Linked DNA regions of Methylicorpusculum oleiharenae. The protein of the gene in region 1 binds, or shares a complex with, the protein of each later gene. Links are inferred from orthologs where the notes say so. Each region holds a gene or a part of one and is shown in the gene's direction. Other genes may lie near its edges. The genes, in order: nusB and rpsJ.

Region 1 (7,986 bases):
ATAATGGACATTAAATTGGATCGTCTGTGGTTGAAAATCAATTAAAACAAGTCGTTCTTTGATGGCTTTAGATTTTTTCAATCCTATTCATAAAAATAAACAAAATTCGTAATTATTAGCCCGCTTTTAATTGAGTGTATAGGTGATTGATTTCAAAAGGGAGACTGGATGCGTTCCTGTATATCTCTGCAACATTACTGTTGCAAAAAGCTTTTTTAATCAACCACCTACACCCCATAAAATTGTAGAGGTGAACCGATATCAATATTCATTCAGCGACGATAAACGCTTAAAAAAAGCAGTCAGTTCCTTAACAGATTTTGTTACTTTTAGTAAAGGAAATTCTAGTCAATAAATGAGATTAAGCTATCTTTATCTCAATCAAGAAGATTTCAGAAACTGGTAACTCAATAATGTTCCAAGATCGAAAAGAATATAGAAAAAACTTTACTTCTTCAGGGCAACTGTATTTAGGAGGAGAGGTGCTGGACTTTATCAGTCATGATGTGTCGGTCAAGGGCATTTCTATTGAAGTGTTACCAGGGCTGCTGCTGTCATGTTATGAAGATTTTGAAGCGTGTCTGGCCGAAACATCTCACGCTGAAATCTTCGTCAAAGATTTAATGCTGACGGGCGAAGCCGAAATAATCTGGCTTCGCCAGGAAAACGGCAAAACATTAATTGGGCTTGAATTTAAAGATGTCATTTATAACGCTGAAAAAATTTGGCTAAAAAGGCAATATTACCGGAAGCAACAACATTTTAGCGGTTATATGTTATTGAAAAACAAACGTATTGAGTTCGAGGGTAAAAATGTATCAGTGGATGGTCTGATGATTCATTTGGTACAGGGAGACGAAAGTTTAATACCCGGAGTGGTCGTTAAATTATTTTCCGAAGCTTTAAATATAAGAGCGCTGGCTAAGGTGTGCTGGGTAAAATCAGAAATTACCGGTCAAGGTCTGTTTATGGGCTTACGCTACTTGTCGAGCGAATAAAGAATCACTGAATCTTCAGCAGGTTATCCAGTTTTTTCTCCCTTTCCAATGCATAGAGATCGTCGTAACCCCCTACATGATAGTTATCGATATAAATTTGAGGCACGGTTCGCCGTTTAGTTCGCTGCATCATTTCCAGTCGTAATTCAGGCTTTTCGTCGACATTCATTTCGATATAGCGAACGCCTTTTTTATCCAGCAATCGTTTGGCCATAATGCAATAAGGGCAGATCGTCGATGTATAAATTTGAATGTCAGGCATGTCATTTAATTCCATATTTAAAGAGTCATTTCATTTTAGGGATATGCATTAATTTATTCAATGCACTTCGACTTAATCCAACAATTTATCAGAGCCCAGGCCGCTACTTCAAGAGATCGGCCGAACGCAACAATACCGTCTTCATGGCCTTGCATGCTGAATATTGAACAAGTGTCCAGTTGCCCGCCGGTAAATAATTCTTTAACCGCTACGGCCATTTCCGGCGATCCGTATAAAACTGAAATCGGCGTATAAGGAAGCCCTAACTCTCTGGTTTTTATCCACAGCTCAGGACTGTGAACATGAATTACAGCTTTAATTTCAGGATCTTGTTGATAAACACTGGCATGCGTCAGTGCTTCCGATGACGGTTTTGATAAACCGGTTGAGGTTAAACGGTTCTTTATTATTTCAGTGCCAGTGACCATGCAATAATGCTCAGTTTCCAATGCTTCAAGATGCCCCGTCTGAGTGCCGCTAATAATGAATTGATCCATTGTATTGTCTGATTTGAAGCTGATATTGCCAAATCCGTATCCGTCGTATCTTTCCGGGTTTTGACCGATCAGTCCTAACCGGTGAAATAGTGTTCGCCAGGCATTAATAGGACGCAGGTCAATTCCGGCAGGTAAAGGGGCATGAGCATGATGAAGCTCAAATTTGATAACGCCTTCTGGTTCGTTCATGGTGTCGAAGAATGGATGACCGCTTTCAAAATGCGTTGTAGTTTAACCAATGCAAACAAAGGATGAACAATTTTCAGAATTTTAAGGTTAATTAAGATAAAATGCTCGGTTTTAAACGACTTAGCCTCAAACAGCGTAACTACTGGCCCGCTTTGAATTAAGAGGGTAGGTGAATGATTCAAAGGACGCGTGAATACGTCCCTGTAGCTCTCTGCAACATCCCTGTTGCGGAAGCCTTTTCAATCAACCACCTACACCCACTAAAATTGGAGAGGGTAAGCAGATACCATGCAGCATTACTATTGGTAGTTGATTATGCGATGTCCATTTTGTGGGACACAAGACACCCGGGTCGTTGATTCAAGACTTTCTAACGAAGGCGACCAAGTACGCAGGCGGCGTGAATGCATTGTCTGTAAAGAACGATTCACTACTTATGAGTTTGTCGAATTAAGCTTGCCAAGAATTGTAAAACGAGGCGGGGCAAGAGAACCTTTTGATGAAAACAAGCTGCGTTCCGGCATGTTGAGGGCTCTGGAAAAAAGACCGGTAGGCAGCGATGCTATTGAAGCGGCCATCAACAGGATCAAAAAAGAGCTGATGGCGAAAGGCGAACGTGAAGTGACTGCCAATGAGTTAGGGGAAAAAGTCATGCGAGAATTAAGCGAACTGGATCATGTCGCATTTGTCCGTTTTGCCTCTGTCTATCGCAGTTTTCAGGATATCAGTGAATTCACTGATATGATCAATCATCTACAAAAAAAGTGAGAAGATCTGTTGCTGGATATCGATGCTGAGCTGATGGCGCGAGCAATCAAGCTTGCCCAAAAAGGCGTATACACAACTGACCCTAATCCACGCGTTGGTTGTGTTTTAGTTAAAGACGGACAGATTTTGGGTGAAGGCTGGCACAAAAAGGCCGGTGAGGGACATGCTGAAGTAGAGGCGCTAAAAAATGCGGGCGACGTATCCGGTGCCACAGCTTATGTGACCCTGGAGCCCTGCAGTCACTATGGTAAGACGCCACCTTGCGCGGAGGCTTTGATCAGTGCAAAAGTCGCTCGTGTTGTTGTCGCCATGCAAGACCCCAATCCGCTGGTATCCGGACGAGGTATCTCAAATTTAAGAGCGGCGGGCATTGAAGTTCGTTGTCATGTTTTGGAAGAAGATGCCCAAAAGCTTAATCCTGGCTTCATCAAGCGGATGCAGACGGGCTTGCCGTATATTCGCAGTAAATTGGCCATGAGTCTGGATGGGCGGACTGCGCTGGCCAGCGGCGAAAGCAAATGGATTACCTCGCCACAGGCCCGGTCCGATGTTCATAAGCTTAGAGCGAGAAGCTCAGCTATTATGACCGGAATCAATACCGTTCTGGCTGATGACCCGCAATTGAATGCCCGCATTGATAAACCGCTGGTGCAGCCATTACGCGTGGTTCTGGATTCGCAGTTAAAAATGCCTGTCAACGCGAACATGTTAAAAATTCCTGGGCGCACGGTTGTTTTAACCTGTTGTGATGATGAAAAAAAAGCACAATTACTGGAACAGTCCGGTTGTGAAATTGTCAGAATCGGCCAACAAGGTGCAGTTGTTGATTTGTCTGCCGCATTAAAATTTTTGGGGACCCTGCAAATCAACGAGTTGCTCATTGAGGCGGGGGCAATTTTAAACGGTGCCTTACTGAAGCAAAACTGCGTCGATGAATGGATTGTTTACCAGGCAATGTGTGTATTGGGCGATAAAGGTCGGGGATTATTTTCGCTGCCCGAGTTGACCGGTATGGCCGGAAGAAAACAACTCAAACTGGTTGATGTTCGGCCTGTTGGTCCCGATCTCCGGCTCAGTTTGACTCAATTAATTTAAGCAACATTAAAGAAGCCATGTTTACAGGTATTATTTTGGCAATAGGGCAGGTCTCGGCCATCACGCCTAAAGAGGGTGACGTCCGTCTTAAGATTCAAACGGGCAAGTTGCCGATGTCTGCGGTTCAGCTCGGCGATAGTATCGCGGTTAACGGTGTCTGTCTGACGGCGGTAGAACTGGGTACTGATTATTTTATTGCCGATGTGTCTAATGAAACGCTGTCTCGCACAACGCTAAATGAAGCTAAAACAGGTTCGCCTGTCAATCTGGAACTGGCATTAACGCCCTCGACCCGGATGGGCGGTCATATTGTCAGTGGTCATGTCGACGGCATAGGCACGATTCTCGATAAAAAATCAGACGGGCGTTCCTGGCGTTTTCGTGTCGAGGCACCCAATACAATTGCCAAATATATTGCCGAAAAAGGATCTATCTGTATTGATGGCATCAGTTTGACGGTTAACGAAGTTGAAGGCGCCGTGTTTGGTATTAATATCGTGCCTCATACACTAAAGGAAACAACATTGGGTACCAGTCACATTGGTACAAAAGTCAACCTGGAAGTGGATCTTCTGGCTCGTTACATGGAGCGCTTACTCCAGGGCGGTAGTGCCGAGTCATCAGAATATACGGGCGGTGTTACCGAACAATTGCTCATAAACAGCGGATTTTTTAAACATCAATGAATACCATAGAAGAAATTATAGAGGACCTGCGCCAAGGCAAAATGGTCATTATCATGGACGATGAGGATAGGGAAAATGAAGGCGATCTGGTCATGGCTGCCTCATTCGTCAGATCCGAGGATATCAATTTTATGGCGCGTTACGGTAGAGGATTGATTTGTCTGACCTTAACGACTGAGCGGTGCAAACAGTTGCGGCTGCCGTTGATGGTCAACGAAAATAAAACGGCCCATTCGACTAATTTTACCGTCTCTATTGAAGCCGCTACCGGTGTAACAACCGGTATTTCTGCGGCTGACCGGGCCAGAACGATTCAATGTGCCGTAGCAACCGATGCAAAAGCCGAAGATTTAGTCCAGCCGGGGCATATTTTTCCATTAATGGCGCAATCCGGCGGCGTGTTGAACCGGGCTGGTCACACGGAAGCTGGGTGCGATCTGGCAAGGCTTGCAGGCGTAGAGCCGGCCTCCGTTATTGTTGAAATTTTAAACGATGACGGTAGCATGGCAAGGCGTCCTGATCTTGAGAAATTTGCAGATCAACATCAATTAAAAATCGGCACCATTGCCGATTTAATTCATTACCGGATACAAAACGAAAATACACTTGAGCGAATCAGCGAATGTAATTTTCCAACTGAGTTTGGTGATTTCCGTCTTTATGCATACCAGGACAGGAATGACAATAAGTTACACCTGGCGTTGGTGATGGGTAAAGTCGCCGGGGATGAACCGGTTCTGGTCAGAGTCCATGCGCGCAATTTACTGGATGATTTATTCTCATCAAAGCGTAATGAAAATAGCGTGTCGTTGCGTGAAGCGATGCGGATTGTCTCGGCAGCAGGCAAGGGTGTCATTGTCGTGATTCGCCAAAATGAAGACAATAAATCCCTGGTGGAACATATTCATCAATACCGGATGCAGGATAATGGCATTGCTCCGCAACCCGCTATGGTAGGCACAGACAATTGGCGTATGACCGGAACCGGTTCACGCATTTTAGCGGATCTGGGTGTCAGAAAGTTAAAAGTGATAGGAACACAGAAAAAGTATCTGGGATTGTCCGGTTTCAATCTGGAAGTGACCGATTATGCAGATCAGGACAGTTAAATAAACCGGGCTCATTAATAGTTATCACGCTAATGCTTACCTGCTTAAGACATTTTTTTACATTTAAAATTTAGAGAGTATCCATGTCAGCTATAAAAACCTTTGAAGGGCAGTTGTCTGCTAAAGGCGGAAAATTCTGTATCGTTGCCTCAAGATTCAACAGCTTCATTGTGGAGCAATTGGAAATGGGGGCTATTGATACGCTGGTTCGGCATGGCGCCGACAAAGCCGATCTCTGTTTGATCAAGGCTCCCGGCGCATTCGAACTACCCATGGTGGTGCAGCGAGCGGCTGCCACTAAAAAATATGATGCGATAATCGCACTGGGTGCAGTGATACGTGGTGGTACTCCGCATTTCGAATACGTTGCCGGTGAATGTGTGAAAGGTTTGGCGATGGTGTCTCTGCAATACGATATACCCGTCAGTTTTGGCGTATTAACCGTCGATTCGATTGAGCAAGCCATAGAAAGAGCGGGAACAAAAGCCGGAAATAAAGGGGCTGAAGCGGCTATGTCCGCATTGGAAATGGTCAGTTTATTCAAAAATCTGGAAAACGTTTAATGAGTCAGGCTCGAACCAATGCTCGAAAATCAGCTGTGCAGGCCTTATATCAGTGGCAGATGACCGGTCAGAATCTCAGTCAGATTGAGCTGCAGTTTCTCGAAGATGACCGACTTAAAGATGCCCAAAAGAGCTATTTTCATGAAATTTTTCACGGTGTTCCGGCGCAACTGGATAAAATTGATGAAGCACTAACGCCTTTTGTCGACAGGCCTATTGAAAAAATAGATCCTGTCGAGCGGGCTATTCTGAGAATTGGTGTGTATGAGTTGCTTCTGCGTCTTGATATGCCTTATAAGGTCGTTATCAACGAGAGCATCAATTTAGCCAAATGCTTTGGCGCTGAAGGCAGTCATCGTTATGTAAACGGTATTCTGGATAAAGTCGCTCAACAACAACGCGCGGGAGAGATAAAAATAAAAAATAGCGGGGCAAAAAAAACAAGTGGCGCTGACTGAATTCAGTTTAATCAGCCGTTTTTTTGCCGGTAAAACACATTATCGCTCATTCACGCATCTGGGTATTGGTGATGACTGCGCTCTGCTGAAGGTGCCCGATGGCCACCAATTGGCCGTGACCACAGATACGATGGTGGAAAGTGTTCACTTTTTGCGTGGCACAGATCCCAGGCAATTAGGATTCAAATTACTGGCAGTCAATTTAAGCGATTTGGCCGCGATGGGTGCAGAACCTATCGCAGTGAGCCTGGCCTTGACGATGCCGGAAGCCGATGAGAAGTGGCTGTCGGAGTTTTCAGCCGGTTTTCAGACGTTGGCTTCGCAATTTGGCGTTGACTTGATTGGTGGTGATACAACCAGCGGGCCGCTGACCCTGACAGTTCAAGCCATGGGATTGATACCTTCAGGACTTGCCTTGCTCCGATCCGGAGCTAAGCCCGGTGATTTGATCTTTATGACCGGCAGTCTTGGTGATGCCGGCTTGGGTCTCAAAATGGCCCAACATCTGACTAAAATAGACTGCCAAATGGCTTTGCAACGTTTTAATTGTCCAATGCCCAGAGTGCAGGAGGGCATTGCATTGCGCACTGTTGCCAATAGCTGCATCGATATTTCCGATGGCTTGGCTGCCGATTTGGGGCATATTCTGGAGCTGAGTTCAGTTGGCGCACGCCTTGATTTTGATCGGATTCCATTATCTGCCGGTGTTAATAAATACCTGAAGGAAACTGACGACTGGTCATTTCCTTTCTGTTCAGGTGATGATTATGAGCTTTGTTTTACCGTTGCGCCTGAAAAAGCAGATCTTCTGAAATTTGCCTGCACACAAATCGGCATCATCGAGTCGGAGCCCGGCATAAGAATTTCACGTAATGGCTTGATTGATTCATTAAAGGTAAAAGGTTTTGAGCATTTTTCTACATGAAGCCGGACGAAATAAGTTATCGCGATCAGAAATTTTGCGAGACCCCTTTTTGTTTCTTGCCTTTGGTTTCGGTTCGGGGCTATCCAAAAAAGCGCCCGGCACAATGGGTACACTCGCGGCTATTCCGATCTATTGGGCGCTATCGGCGTTAGATCCCTGGCTTTATGGTTTTCTGGTCATTTTAATCAATCTGGCCGGAATCTATTTTTGTGACTATGCGGCCAAAAAATTGGGTGAACATGATTTTGGTGGGATCGTCTGGGATGAAATAGGCGGTTTTTTAATTACACTGTTGTTTATTCCTCCGTCATGGATGGCAGTCTTAATAGGTTTTGTGCTTTTTCGCTGGTTTGATATCTTCAAGCCTTGGCCGATCAGTTGGGCTGACAAGAAAATCAATGGCGGCCTTGGTATCATGCTGGATGACATCATTGCA
Region 2 (7,930 bases), 2.4 Mb from region 1 along the record:
GCAGAAGCACCAGCAAACGTTGCAGAAGCAATTATAAAAAAAGTTTCATAGTGAATAAACACAGGTATTGACTCATGTCCAAAGAAAAATTTGAACGTAAAAAACCCCATGTAAACGTAGGAACCATTGGTCACGTCGATCATGGCAAGACGACCTTAACGGCGGCATTGACGAAAGTCATGGCGGATTTGCGTGGAGGCACCTTCAAAGCCTACGATCAGATTGATAATGCACCTGAAGAGCGTGAACGGGGTATTACCATTGCGACAGCACACGTCGAATACGAATCAGAAGCACGTCATTATGCACACGTAGATTGCCCAGGACATGCTGACTATGTCAAAAACATGATTACCGGTGCTGCGCAGATGGATGGCGCGATTCTGGTCTGTTCAGCAGCTGATGGTCCAATGCCTCAAACCAGAGAGCATATCTTGTTGGCCAGACAGGTAGGTGTGCCCTACATCGTGGTTTATCTCAATAAAGCCGACATGGTTGACGATGCCGAGTTGGTTGAGCTGGTTGAGATGGAAGTCAGAGAGCTGTTGGATATGTACGAATTTCCAGGAGACGATACACCGTTGATCGTCGGTTCAGCCTTGAAAGCCTTGGAAGGCGATACCAGTGAAATCGGCATTCCTTCAATAATCAAATTGGTAGAGGCCTTAGATACTTACATACCCGAGCCAGAACGCGCAATCGATCAGCCGTTCCTGATGCCAATCGAAGACGTATTTTCTATTTCAGGCCGCGGAACCGTGGTTACCGGCAGAATAGAGCGCGGAATCATCAAAGTAGGTCAAGAAATAGAAATCGTAGGTATTAGACCTACCACGACAACGACCTGTACCGGTGTTGAAATGTTCCGCAAATTGCTGGATCAAGGTCAAGCAGGCGACAACGTGGGGGTGTTATTAAGAGGCACGAAAAGAGACGATGTAGAGCGTGGTCAAGTATTGGCACATAAAAACACCATCAAGCCGCACTCGCATTTCAATTCAGAAATCTACGTATTATCGAAAGATGAAGGAGGACGTCATACGCCCTTCTTTAACGGTTACCGTCCGCAGTTCTATTTCAGAACCACCGACGTAACTGGCGCAGTGCAGTTACCAGAAGGTGTAGAAATGGTAATGCCCGGCGATAATATCACCGTAGAAATCAAACTAATAGCACCGATCGCTATGGAAGATGGATTGCGTTTTGCAATTCGTGAAGGTGGACGCACAGTGGGTGCGGGTGTCGTTGCTTCAATCATTGAGTAAACAGAATGTCGAGCCAAACAATCAGAATCCGACTAAAGGCATTCGATCATAAATTAATTGATCAATCTGCTGGTGAGATAGTAGAAACAGCAAAAAGAACTGGAGCTCAAGTTAAGGGTCCCATTCCACTGCCTACTAAAAAAGAACGTTTTACAATTTTGATATCTCCCCATGTCAATAAAGATGCCCGGGATCAGTATGAATTAAGAACCTATAAACGGTTATTAGACATAGTTGAACCAACAGAAAAAACCGTTGACGCTCTGATGAAGCTGGATTTAGCAGCCGGTGTAGACGTTCAGATTAAATTGAATTAGAAAGTAGAGGAATTGGCAAATGTCAATAGGTCTTGTTGGTCGTAAATGTGGTATGACCAGAATATTTTGTGAAGACGGTACTTCAGTTCCGGTAACTGTACTTCAAATAGATTCTAACCGCATTGCCCAAATAAAAAATGTAGAGAAAGACGGGTACCGTGCAATTCAGGTAACTGCTGGTGAAAAAAAATCATCTAGGGTATCAAAGCCCCTTTCAGGTCATTATGCTGCTGCAAATATGGTAGCTGGCAGAGGACTCTGGGAATTTAGACTAGATGACGGAGAAGGTGAAGATTTCTCTGTTGGTGCTGAATTACCAGTTGATATTTTTTCGGAAGGACAGTTTATCAATGTTCAAGGAACCAGTATTGGTAAAGGCTTTGCCGGAGGTGTAAAGCGTTATAACTTCAGCATGCAGGATGCAACTCACGGTAACTCCTTATCGCACAGAGTATTAGGATCTATTGGCCAAAACCAAACTCCCGGACGAGTATTCAAAGGGAAAAAAATGGCAGGTCAAATGGGAGCAGTCACGCGGACCGTTGATAATCTGAAGATTCATAAAATTGACAAAGAAAGAAATCTTATCTTGGTCAAGGGTGCGGTTCCTGGCGCAAAAGGTGGGGATGTAATAATTACTCCCGCTGTCAAAAAGCGTAATAAGGTTTAAAACATGGCTTTAAATATACCAGCATTAAATAATCAGGATTCAGCAGGTTCAGTAGAAGTAACTGAAGCTATATTCGGTCAGGAATATAACGAAACATTAGTTCATCAGTTAATAACAAAATACTTGGCAGGCGCTAGACAAGGTACCAAAGCTCAGAAAACTCGTGCCGAAGTAAGCGGTGGAGGAGCAAAACCTTGGCGTCAAAAAGGAACAGGCAGAGCGAGATCGGGCACAACAAGAAGTCCTATATGGAGAACTGGTGGTGTTACATTTGCTGCAAAACCGCGTTCTTTTGATCAGAAACTTAATAGAAAAATGTTTCGGGTCGGAGTCAGAAGTATTTTGTCAGAACTTATAAGACAAAATCGATTGGTTGTAAGTAATGATATTTTGCCTACAACGCCAAAAACCAAAGAATTAGTCGCAAAACTTAAAGACTTGGATTGCAGAAAAATTTTGATCATTACCGATGAGATCGATTTCAACTTGGCTTTGTCAGCAAGAAATATTCCCAACGTTAATGTGATTTCATCTGAGAATATAAATCCTGTTTCTTTGATAGCTGCAGATAAAGTGATTATTACTTCTAAAGCCTTACAACAATTAGAAGAGAGATTAGCATGAGTATGTTGAATTACACTCTAGCAAGCGTGCTGCAGGCACCGATTATTTCCGAGAAAAGTACGGTAGCGGCTGAATCAAATAAACAGTTTGCGTTTAAAGTTCAAAAGAATGCGACAAAGACACAAATCAAGAAAGCTGTAGAACTGATGTTTCAGGTTCAGGTTGATTCTGTCAGAGTCTTGAATGTTAAAGGTAAAAGTAAAAGATTTGGACAGATTTTAGGAAAGCGTTCAGACTGGAAAAAAGCTTATGTAAAGCTTAAAGAAGGTCATGACATAGATTTCTCTGCTGCTTAATAAAGTTTAAGAATTAAAGATCAATAGGAAACGGTAGAAAACATGGCTATTGTAAAATCAAAACCTACATCAGCTGGATCTAGGTTTGTAGTACGTGTCAAGAACGATGAATTACATAAAGGTAAGCCATTCGCTCCATTGCTAGATAAAAACAGCAAGAACGGTGGACGTAATAATCAGGGGCGTATAACAACACGTCATGTCGGTGGAGGTCATAAACACCACTACCGAATTATTGATTTCAAAAGAAATAAATCTGATATACCTGGTGTTGTTGAGCGTCTTGAGTACGATCCCAATAGAACAGCAAATATAGCTTTAATCCTGTTTAAGGATGGAGAAAGAAGATATATTATCGCGCCTAAGGGGATGACTGTAGGGCAAGAGGTGCTTTCAGCTGAAACGACAGCAGTCAAGCCCGGTAATTGTATGCCATTGCGTAACATGCCTTTAGGTACAACCATTCACTGCTTGGAGCTAAAACCTGGAAAAGGTGCTCAGATAGCCAGAAGCGCTGGTGCATCTGCACAATTGGTAGCTAGAGATGGTGCGCATGTAACGGTGAGATTAAGATCCGGAGAAATGCGAAAAATAATGGCTGATTGCAGAGCTGTAGTCGGTGAGGTTTCAAATTCGGAACATAACCTGACTTCGCTAGGTAAAGCCGGTGCCAAGCGCTGGAGAGGTGTAAGGCCAACTGTTCGTGGTGTTGCAATGAACCCTGTAGATCACCCGCATGGTGGTGGTGAAGGAAGAACATCAGGCGGTAGGCACCCTGTTTCACCATGGGGAACACCGACCAAGGGTTACAAAACAAGAAAAAACAAACGTACAGACAATATGATTGTCAGACGCCGTAAGCAGAAATAGAGAGGAATTAGCGTGCCACGTTCAATTAAAAAAGGTCCTTTTATAGATCATCATCTTCATAATAAAGTAGAAGATGCCGTAAAGACAAATAATAGGAAACCGATTAAAACTTGGTCTAGAAGATCAATGATCGTCCCTGAAATGCTTGGCTTGACAATAGCTATTCATAACGGGCGTCAGCACGTACCTGTCTTGATATCTGAGAACATGATAGGTCATAAGTTGGGGGAGTTCGCTCCAACAAGAACTTACAAAGGCCATGTTGCCGATAAGAAATCAAGGTAGGGGCGAATTATGGAAATTTCAGCGAAATTAAAGAATGCGCCATTATCTGCCCAAAAAGCTAGGTTAGTCGGTGATCAGATACGTGGTTTACCCGTAGAAAAAGCATTGTCAACTTTGACTTTCAGTACGAAAAAAGCAGCCGCGATAATTAAAAAAATTCTAGAGTCTGCAATCGCAAATGCTGAACACAATGATAGTGCGGATATAGATGAGCTACGTGTGACAACAGTATTTGTAAATGAAGGGCGAACCATGAAACGGTTCAAAGCCAGAGCTAAAGGACGAGCTAATCATATATTGAAAAGAACTTGTCATATAACAATCAAAGTTGCAGAACACCAATAGAGGCGAAAATGGGACAAAAGGTACATCCAACAGGTATCCGTTTAGGAATTGTAAAAGATTGGAATTCCAGATGGTACGCGAATAGTCATGATTACCCTTTATTTCTGCATCAAGATTTGACGGTAAGAGAATTCCTAAGAAAAAAACTGGCTCATGCTTCTATTAGTAGAATTCAAATTAATAGACCAGCCAGCAATGCTCACATAACGGTCCATACTGCACGTCCAGGGATAGTGATAGGAAAGAAAGGCGAGGATATCGATAAATTGAGACAAGAAATTTCTGCAATGATCGGTGTTCCAGTACAACTGAACGTTGAAGAAATAAGAAAGCCGGAGTTGGATGCTCAACTGGTTGCCGAGAGCATAGCTCAGCAGCTGGAAAAACGGATTATGTACAGGCGGGCAATGAAAAGAGCCGTTACGAATACCATGCGCTTGGGCGCTGAAGGTATAAAAATCAACGTTGCTGGTCGTTTGAACGGTGCCGAAATTGCGCGTACCGAGTGGTATAGAGAAGGCCGGGTGCCATTGCACACACTTCGAGCAGATATAGATTATGGCACGGCAGAAGCCAATACTACTTATGGAATAATCGGCATAAAAGTCTGGATATTCAAAGGTGAAGTATTTGATATCGAAAGCCATAAGGCAACCATTAATCAAGAACCTAAGAAATAGGTGAAGGGAATTAGTCATGCTTCAGCCTAAAAGAACAAAATTTCGTAAACAACATAAGGGCCGAAATAATGGAATAGCCGTTCGCGGTTCATCTGTTAGCTTTGGTGAATTTGGATTAAAAGCGACATCAAGGGGCAGATTAACAGCCCGTCAAATTGAAGCCGCTAGAAGAGCAATAACACGTCATGTAAAACGTGGCGGTAAAATATGGATAAGAATCTTCCCTGACAAGCCCATTACAAAAAAACCTTTAGAAGTTCGTATGGGTAAAGGGAAAGGTAGTGTAGAATATTGGGTTGCACAAATTAGACCAGGTACAATGTTGTATGAAATACAAGGCGTGCCTGAAGAATTAGCCAGAGAGGCCTTCGCGCTTGCCTCTGCAAAATTGCCTATAACGACAACTTTTACCGCTCGGACGATAATGTAATGAAAGCTAGTGAATTGCGTCAAAAAACAAAAGACGATCTGATCGCTGTTTTAGTTGAACTGTCTAAGGAACAGTTCAATTTAAGAATGCAAAAAGGGACTGGTCAGTTAGCTAAACCTAATGAAATAAAAAGAGTAAGACGCGAAATTGCTCGTGTTAAAACAATTATCAACGAAAGCGCGAGTGCAGCAGTATGACAGAGCAAAATACCAAGGTACGCACGCTCAGTGGGAAAGTAGTCAGTAATAAAATGGATAAGACAATTACTGTACTAGTTGAGCGGATCGTAAAGCATCCTGTATATGGAAAATATATAAAGCGATCAACTAAGTTGTTAGCACATGATGAATCTAACCGGTGTCAAGAAGGCGATATTGTCTCGATTACTCCATCAAGGCCGATATCAAAAAGAAAGACGTTTATGCTTGTTGATATCCTAGAAAGTGCGAACAAATAAATACAATTGAAATAACTGAAATAATTGGGAATTAATCATGATTCAGATGCAAACTAACCTTGACGTTGCCGATAATAGCGGCGCAAAAAAGGTCATGTGTATCAAAGTGCTGGGCGGCTCACATAGACGCTACGCTAACATTGGAGACATTATAAAAGTCAGTGTCAAGGATGCAATTCCGAGAGGAAGAGTAAAAAAGGGTGAAGTTTATAATGCTTTGGTAGTTCGTACCCGTAAGGGTGTTAGAAGAGCAGATGGATCTGTTATTCGTTTTGATGGCAACGCTGCTGTCATACTTAATAACCAATTACAACCATTGGGTACCCGTATTTTTGGCCCAGTAACTCGTGAACTTAGGGGTGAAAAATTTATGAAAATTATTTCACTAGCTCCTGAAGTTTTGTAAGAGAGGGTCAAAATGCAAAAGATAAAACAAGGCGATGAAGTTTTAGTTCGTACCGGAAAAGATAAAGGAAAGCGCGGAAAAGTAATTAAAGTGCTTTCAAATGAAAAAGTTTTGGTAGAAGGCGTAAATCAAGTTAAAAAACATCAAAAAGGTAATCCTAATGCAGGGGTTTCCGGTGGTATCGTTGAAAAAGATATGCCAATTCATATTTCCAATATTGGTTTGTATAACCCAGCAACACAAAAAGCAGATCGTATCGGCTTAAAGTTTCTAGATGATGGAAAAAAAGTCAGGTTTTTTAAATCAACAAAAGAAGTTGTTGACGCATAAGGAGCATTAAAATGGCTAGACTAGAAACTGTATATAAAGAAAAAGTATTGCCTGCATTGATGGAGCAATATAACTATAAGTCCGTTATGGAAGTCCCCCGTATTACAAAAATAACATTAAATATGGGTGTAGGCGAAGCTGTTGCTGATAAGAAAATATTGCAATCAGCTGTTGGTGATATGCAAAAAATTTCAGGCCAAAAACCTATAGTAACCTTAGCTAGAAAATCAATTGCCGGGTTTAAGATTCGCGACGACATGCCAATTGGTTGTAAGGTTACATTGAGAAGTGCAAGGATGTATGAGTTTTTGGACAGATTAATCAGTATCTCTATTCCGAGAATTAGAGATTTTAGAGGCATGAGCTCAAAAAGCTTTGATGGAAGAGGAAACTATTCCATGGGCGTCAAGGAACAAATCATTTTTCCTGAAATTGATTATGACAAGATTGACGCTTTACGTGGGTTAGATATCACTATAACTACAACAGCAAAGACAAACGAAGAAGGTTTGGCCTTGTTAAAGTTATTTAACTTTCCATTTAAGAATTAAGGGCACCCTAAAATGGCTAAAAAATCAATGATTGCGAGGGAAGACAAGCGCACTAAGCTTGTAAAAAAATATTCCCAAAAAAGAGAGTTATTAAGAGAAATCATCAGAGATCCAAAAACAACTGATGAACAAAAAGAGTTAGCTCATATCCAGCTGCAAAAATTACCAAGAGATTCCAGTGCCTCAAGACAACGTAACCGTTGTAACATCACTGGTAGACCGCATGGTTTTTACAGAAAGTTTGGCTTATCCCGAAATAAGTTACGTGAAGCAACCATGCGTGGTGATGTCCCGGGCTTATCAAAGGCAAGCTGGTAGAAATCTTTTGGAATGAAATCGGAGTTAAAGATATGAGTATGACAGACCCAATAGCGGATATGTTGACCAGAATAAGAAATGGTCAG

Evidence for each region.
Region 2: the proteins of nusB (region 1) and rpsJ are in contact, whole or in part, in a solved structure (PDB 3D3B), measured with the Escherichia coli proteins. The link is inferred for Methylicorpusculum oleiharenae from one-to-one orthologs.

What each region holds. Positions count from the first base shown.
Region 1 is NZ_WUTY02000001.1:3,874,251-3,882,236, reverse strand. What follows is about bases 5,018-7,895. They hold nusB (transcription antitermination factor NusB), read left to right. Parts: upstream 5,018-6,166; coding sequence 6,167-6,625; downstream 6,626-7,895. Other genes in these bases: GO003_RS17480 (phosphatidylglycerophosphatase A family protein), read left to right, coding at 7,531-7,895; thiL (thiamine-phosphate kinase), read left to right, coding at 6,612-7,550; ribH (6,7-dimethyl-8-ribityllumazine synthase), read left to right, coding at 5,688-6,167; ribBA (bifunctional 3,4-dihydroxy-2-butanone-4-phosphate synthase/GTP cyclohydrolase II), read left to right, coding at 5,018-5,604. In the rest of the region: GO003_RS17535 (GGDEF domain-containing protein), read right to left, coding at 1-11; GO003_RS17530 (PilZ domain-containing protein), read left to right, coding at 414-998; grxC (glutaredoxin 3), read right to left, coding at 1,003-1,260; GO003_RS17520 (class II aldolase/adducin family protein), read right to left, coding at 1,314-1,946; transcriptional regulator NrdR, read left to right, coding at 2,262-2,714; bifunctional diaminohydroxyphosphoribosylaminopyrimidine deaminase/5-amino-6-(5-phosphoribosylamino)uracil reductase RibD, read left to right, coding at 2,748-3,809; GO003_RS17505 (riboflavin synthase), read left to right, coding at 3,827-4,495; more of ribBA, read left to right, coding at 4,492-5,017; more of GO003_RS17480, read left to right, coding at 7,896-7,986. UniProt on the Escherichia coli protein: Part of the processive rRNA transcription and antitermination complex (rrnTAC). The complex forms an RNA-chaperone ring around the RNA exit tunnel of RNA polymerase (RNAP).
Region 2 is NZ_WUTY02000001.1:1,440,564-1,448,493, forward strand. What follows is about bases 105-2,926. They hold rpsJ (30S ribosomal protein S10), read left to right. Parts: upstream 105-1,270; coding sequence 1,271-1,582; downstream 1,583-2,926. Other genes in these bases: tuf (elongation factor Tu), read left to right, coding at 105-1,265; rplC (50S ribosomal protein L3), read left to right, coding at 1,602-2,252; rplD (50S ribosomal protein L4), read left to right, coding at 2,256-2,876; rplW (50S ribosomal protein L23), read left to right, coding at 2,873-2,926. In the rest of the region: fusA (elongation factor G), read left to right, coding at 1-51; more of tuf, read left to right, coding at 75-104; more of rplW, read left to right, coding at 2,927-3,172; rplB (50S ribosomal protein L2), read left to right, coding at 3,215-4,042; rpsS (30S ribosomal protein S19), read left to right, coding at 4,055-4,327; rplV (50S ribosomal protein L22), read left to right, coding at 4,337-4,672; rpsC (30S ribosomal protein S3), read left to right, coding at 4,681-5,352; rplP (50S ribosomal protein L16), read left to right, coding at 5,369-5,782; rpmC (50S ribosomal protein L29), read left to right, coding at 5,782-5,979; rpsQ (30S ribosomal protein S17), read left to right, coding at 5,976-6,239; rplN (50S ribosomal protein L14), read left to right, coding at 6,277-6,645; rplX (50S ribosomal protein L24), read left to right, coding at 6,658-6,975; rplE (50S ribosomal protein L5), read left to right, coding at 6,987-7,526; rpsN (30S ribosomal protein S14), read left to right, coding at 7,539-7,844; rpsH (30S ribosomal protein S8), read left to right, coding at 7,877-7,930. UniProt on the Escherichia coli protein: Involved in the binding of tRNA to the ribosomes. Part of the processive rRNA transcription and antitermination complex (rrnTAC). The complex forms an RNA-chaperone ring around the RNA exit tunnel of RNA polymerase (RNAP).